One region of the Vibrio toranzoniae genome, then DNA from elsewhere that is predicted to be linked to it. Evidence: predicted binding sites of a transcription regulator. Region 1 holds the regulator's gene; the other holds the start of a gene.
What was found. Region 1 encodes PurR, which represses purine synthesis genes. Its sites were predicted from a motif close to TNANGNAAACGTTTNCNTNA; they were not measured.
Positions count from the first base shown of each region.

Region 2: glpX (class II fructose-bisphosphatase) is a predicted target of PurR. The motif match lies at 1,904-1,923, and genes of this name have one in related genera.

Region 1 is NZ_AP025514.1:1,112,447-1,115,616, forward strand. It holds gene OCU50_RS04955 (TfoX/Sxy family DNA transformation protein) at 1-491, opposite strand, end outside; cyclic di-GMP riboswitch class I at 619-704, opposite strand; gene purR (HTH-type transcriptional repressor PurR) at 875-1,879, opposite strand; gene torD (molecular chaperone TorD) at 2,196-2,843, opposite strand; gene torR (two-component system response regulator TorR) at 3,099-3,170, shown strand, end outside.
Region 2 is NZ_AP025514.1:2,906,029-2,909,198, reverse strand. It holds gene OCU50_RS13240 (helix-turn-helix transcriptional regulator) at 33-659, opposite strand; gene glpX (class II fructose-bisphosphatase) at 834-1,841, opposite strand; gene zapB (cell division protein ZapB) at 2,167-2,409, shown strand; gene rraA (ribonuclease E activity regulator RraA) at 2,499-3,014, opposite strand; gene OCU50_RS13220 (1,4-dihydroxy-2-naphthoate polyprenyltransferase) at 3,088-3,170, opposite strand, start outside.

The DNA of each region.
Region 1 (3,170 bases):
CTGACAGAGGATGTATGTGATTCTTTAATAGCGTTAAACGCGTTTACAGAGCCAGATTCATATAAACGTTCTACGGAATCAATACCTGCTTTTTTCAACATACGTTCAGTCGCGAGTCGAAGATTCGGAAGATCTTTGAGTCGGGTCGGCTTAGCAGAAGACTGTTCAGCTTTTTCTTCTTTAGCAAAACCCAGAGACGTGGTTGCAAGCTGCAAAATTTGCTCTTGGTCTTGCCATAAGCCTTCAGGTAAAGCGAAATATTTAGTAACGACAGGGAAGCCACGCTTTTTGTAGACGTATGGTTGAAACCCTTGTTGTTCGAATTGCTTTGTTGTGCATTTGTCTGCTCGTATGTGCAGTTGGTCATTAACAACCAGAGCAAACATTGTGTCATCAGCAAAAAGACCGAATCCACCAAACATTGAGCGTGATTTTATTTTTCCTAGGGGCTCAAATAACTTCATTGAGTCCTTTAGTATCGGTTTATCCATGTTATTTATCTCGGTGTATTTGAACTACGCCACCAAATAAGCAGGTCCGAGAGATTAGCAAAATGTTGCAATAAAATTGTCAATAGGCCGTAAATTACTAAATGATTAGTAGTTACTGCATTTTGCCATCGGTAACCCCGCTACCATACCAACGAGTGGTTTAGGCCGGAAGCTTTGCGTCCCACTTTTTCAAGAGGTTTGCCCTGTGCGTGACTGATTGAATAGAATAAAGTTTTTGTTGAATGAGGCTCACACTTGTTATTTCAAAATGTGATATTGCTTCAATTAATGATCTTTGTGTTGTGCATCTAGGTTCACTTTGGTTGCTGATAAAAAAAGCGCACCTAAAGGTGCGCTTGATGAAATTAAACTCATTTTATCAATTAATTTAACGTTTTAACTGTACATCGCTCTACGATTTCAGGGTGCATTTCGAAGACACGTTTTTCATGATCTTTGTCTTTTATACGTTCTAATAAAATTTCGAAAGCATTTTTACCAACACGACGTTTCGGCTGGTGCACCGTTGTTAAAGGTGGGGAGAAGTATTCAGCCAGCTCGATGTTGTCGTAACCAATGATCGAAATATCTTCAGGAATACGAATACCTTTCTGTTGCAGGCGACTCATTAGACCTAGTGCCATCGTGTCATTAAAGCAGAATACAGCAGTCGGGCGATCTTCCATCTCAACGATTTGCTCTGCAGCAAGAACTGCCGTATCGCACTCGAAGTTGCCTTCGATGATCATGTTGTTATCGGTAGAAATCTTAGCTTCGTTGAGTGCGCGCTTGTAACCGGCAATGCGTTCAACACAGGCTGCTTTGTCTAAGTGGCCACTTAAACAGGCAATTTTAGAGTGACCGCGTTCAATCAGGTACTTGGTTGCTAGGTAGCCACCTTCTTCAGAGTTATCAATGATCTTATCAGCTTGAGAGCTCTCTGGGCCCCAGTCCATAATAACTTTAGGGATGTCAGCGTGACGGTCTAACATCACTCTTAGTTCTTCAGTTAGGTCTGAACACATAACTAAGATGCCATCTACACGTTTCTCTGCCAGCATTCGAATGTAGTCACGTTGCTTCTCATAGATACCACCTGTGTTACACAGGATCAAAGTGTAACCTTGACGGTAGCAGTAGCTCTCAACACCATCGATAACTTCAGAGAAGAATAGGTTGGTTGATTGAGTAACAAGCATGCCGATAGTGCGCGTTGTATTACACTTCAAGCTACGAGCAACAGCACTTGGTGCATAGTTCAGTTCGTCTACAGCTTTGTTTACTTTTTCTTGAGTCGCTTCTGCAACAAAACGTGTTTTGTTGATTACGTGAGAAACGGTGGTTGTCGATACGCCGGCTAAGCGAGCGACATCTTTTATCGTGGCCATGGTTTTATCCTATTAGAAGCTACTTTCCCAAAGTACGGAATAAAGTAGCCGTTAAGCTACCTAACTAAGAGCTGTAATTTGTAGGGCTCTTTGGGTACTAACGTGCTAAAAAACAAAAAACCGCTATTGAGCGGCTTGTCTTAACACCGAAATGCTCTGAACTTAAATAAGCATAGCATTTCGTGAATGTTTCATATTTTATCGTTTGCGGTCACAATTTTAGACTGACTAGAAGTTACTCGCAATAAAATTCACCCTGAAATCCGGGTGAATTGTCACATTCTATTGAATTTATTTACCTAGTCATGCAATAAGTTTAGTCACCAGCTAGATATTGAGCGTCTAAATTACAGAAGGCGAGTAACAGAGATGAGACTGAAGCGTAGAAACCGAATTCGTCAACGTCATGACATTTCACGTTGAACTTGGGTACCCAAGTAAGGAGTTGTTGCTCGATAAACTGTTGTTGAACAGAAAATGATTTTTCTAGCTCTTCTTCAAGCTCAGTTTCGTTAGAGCGAATGATCAAGTTACCAAGGAAATCGAGTTCGATAGCAATGTGGTCCGCTGGCTCTTTCAGGTCTTGGTTAACCACTAAGTTGTGTTTAGCCATGATCTCTTCCATCTCTTTTGCTGGTTTATCGTTCAATAGTCCAGTTTCGCCGATGTACATAGAAGCGTACGGAAGAGCGCCATGTTTATCTGTTTTTAAGAAAAGATCACAAAAGTCAGCAGACAGTTCCAGTTGCGCGTCTTCACGTGTTTGCAGACGGTTTAGTGCGTCAACTAAGTTATTAATCGCAGGTTCTAGTGTTTTATTTTCGCCTAAGCCAGTCAAGAAAGAACGAATCTCAACAGAGTGGTAGTGATCGAGTTCTTCTTGAGTGAGTTCTTTGGCGAATAAGCTTGATAACCACCAGTAGATTTCTGCTCTTTGTTCGTTGAACGCTTTTGTATCTTTCATTTGATTGATCCTAATATCGTCTTTCGTATACCCGGGGTATTCAGTCTAACTAACCGTGATATTTGCTCAGCGCAAAGCTACTCGTTAGTGGTAATGCCCATATTGAATTGTTATGGACGATAAATAGCAAGGTTTAAGATTGTCTTGTATCAAAAAAAATCCATGTTTATGGCTTTTATCTTCTGCACCACTAGAATTGTTACTAGTTATGAATAGAATAGTCATTGAAACTATTAAATAAGAAAAGTGGTGTAGATGAGCTATCACGTATTAGTCGTAGAAGATGATGTGGTAACCCGCAGTAAATTGGTTGGATACTTCCAGAAC
Region 2 (3,170 bases), 1.4 Mb from region 1:
AGTCGTTTGGCGCAAAGCTCAAGCACTGAGTATTACGATGAAGGTGTGGGTGTTAGGGTGTAAGTGCAACGTCGCTCGCCAGCAATAATGTGTTCAGTACGGCTTACATGGCACTCGCCTTTGAGCAGTTCGGTGAAAACATTGAGTTCTGACTGGCATAGGCTAGGGCAACGAGTCGCAGCCTTACAGATAGGGCAGTGGTTCTCTATCAAGATGTAATGATCGTCATGCTCTTGAAGCTCTGCCATGTAACCTTCTTCTTCACGAAGTTGAGTGAGCTTTTCAAGTTTACTGATCAGGTTATCACAGCCAGATAGAGCGGTTTGATACTGCTTTAAAGTATGTTGTTCACGCTCGGCAGCAACCTTAGCTAGCCCCTCTGGGCCAAATAGGTTCTCTACGGCATCAATCACTTGAATCGTCAGCTCACCGTGTCGGTCTGAGAATTGGCTATGGCCTTGTTGAGTCAGTGACCAATGGCGGGTAGGACGTCCCACTTTTACTTTAACGTCATGAAACGCAAGAATACCGTCATCTTCCAGGCTTTGCAGATGTTGCCTTGCCCCCATTGTCGTCATGTCAAATTCTTCTGACAGTTGCTTCGCGGTTACCGCTCCTTGGCGCTTAATGGTTTGTAAGATTTTGTCGCTTGTTTTCATATTATCCCTACCTCATGAACCTTACTATTATGAGGCAAGGTGTTTATAAAGCAAACCATTTACTATATTGGCCGCCGTTCACGCTATTGCTAGCATATGGTGTGCTTGGCACAGGCCAATAAAACAAAAGGCTGATACGTGGTATCAGCCTTTGTTGTTCTGTTTAACTTAGGTTTACAGAATGTGACCAATTACTTCTGGGTCTTTACGTTCTAGGTAGTGGATTGATTTGATGCGACGAATCGTGCGGCAGCGACCACGGATAAGTAGTGTTTCTGTGGTTGCGATATTACCTGTACGAGTAATGCCTTCTAGCAAATCACCTTTGGTGATGCCGGTTGCTGAGAATACTACGTTGTCGCTGCGCGCCATGTCTTCCATCTTCAACACTATACCCGCCGTTACGCCCATTTCAGCGCAACGTTCTAGCTCAAGCTCACCGTGCTTACGGTTTTCTGCGGTATCGCCTTTCACCTCGTAACGAGGGAGAAGACGACCGTGCATGTCACCATCTAGTGCGCGAATAACCGCCGCAGAAACGACACCTTCAGGCGCGCCACCGATGCAGTACATGACGTCTACTTCGCTGTCGGGCATACAAGTTAGGATAGAAGCAGCAACATCACCGTCTGGCACTGCGAATACGCGAACGCCCATTGCTTGCATGTCGGCGATGACTTGATCGTGACGTGGCTTAGCCAGTGTCGTTACAACTAATGTATCCAGCGTTTTACCTAGTGCTTTCGCAATGTTTTCTAGGTTTTCTGTCAATGGTAGTTCTAGGTCAATCGCGCCTTTTGCGCCAGGGCCAACAACCAATTTTTCCATGTACATATCAGGCGCTTTAAGGAAGCTGCCTTTTTCGCCTGCCGCCAATACCGCCAATGCGTTTGATTGGCCCATTGCTGTCATGCGTGTCCCTTCTATTGGGTCAACGGCAATGTCGACAGCATCACCGCCCACACCTACTTGCTCACCGATGTAGAGCATAGGTGCATCATCAATTTCACCTTCACCAATAACAATCTCACCGCTGATTTCGGTTTTGTTTAGTAGACTACGCATGACTTCTACAGCAGCGCCATCCGCAGCGTTTTTATCGCCACGGCCAAGCCATTTGTAACCAGCTAGTGCTGCACCTTCAGTGACACGAGAAAATGACATTGCTAAATCGCGTTTCATGCGAACTCCAAAACTTTTAAAGGGGAGGGAAGATAAATTTTGCGGCGGATTTTACCATATCCAAAAGAAAACGTTTGCCTTTTTGTTTTTGGGGATTGCTCTCGATCAATTTGCAGTAGAAAACAATAAATCTTCATCAAAATAATCAGCCTGTGGATGTGGAGATAATCATTCGCGTCAATATTCGGTAAAAAGCGCTGTTTTTTTCATCGAATGGTGCAAATTATCGAATATATTGAGTGTTTATCCTTGCTCTGCTGAGTAGAATGGGGAAATAAGTGGAGTGAACCTTCACCATTAAATGGATAACTAAAGGTAGGCCAGAATGTCTTTTGAAGTACTAGAGCAGCTAGAAGCAAAAATTCAAACAGCAGTAGATACAATTGCACTTCTTCAAATGGAAGTGGAAGAGCTTAAAGAAGAGAAACAAGCACTAGCGACAGAAGCTGGTGAGCTAAAAGCAAGCCGTCACGAGCTAGAGCAAAAAACTCAGCAAATGCAGGAAGAGCATTCAGCATGGCAAGATCGCATCCGTAACCTTCTAGGTAAAATGGATGACGTTGAGTAATTGACTCTTCAGATTAAAAAAACGCCCGCTACTGAGTAGCGGGCGTTTTTGTTCGTTGTTCTAATTGGCTGGAGCTTTGTTAGAGATACTTAATCTGATTCTTCTTCGACATCAAGGTCGAGTTCAACATCTAACGGCTCAGCAGAGAGAATGATGCCTGTATTATCCGCGTAAAGGTAATCTTCAGGTAAAAAAGTCACGCTGCCAAAATTGACTGGAACATCAACCTCGCCAATGCTCTCTTGGCTAGCTCCGACGGGAATGGATGCTAAAGCTTGAATGCCGAGGTTCATATCTTCTAATTCATCGACTTCACGTACACAGCCATAAACCACAATACCTTCCCACTCATTGTCTTCGGCAAGCAGGGCGATTTCAGCATCGATCAGCGCTTTTCGTAATGAGCCACCACCATCGATTAGCAGCACTCGACCTAACCCATCTTGCTCCAATACAGAGCGAATCAAAGCGTTGTCTTCAAAACACTTTAATGTTGTGACCTGTCCTGCGAAGGATGCTCGTCCACCGAAGTTGCTGAACATTGGCTCCACGACATCAACTTGATCTATGTAGATGTCGCACAGTGCTGAAGTGTTGTATTCCATTCGTTTACCTTTTGAACAATGAACTTACTCTGAGTATATCGGTGCCTGATCCCTTTGCAATGATTAGTCTCAATTAACTCAATAGAGTTTGAGCTACGACAACCCCTGCAAACAATAAGTTAGTGACCAGGGAGCATTTCACAATAACGGGCATCA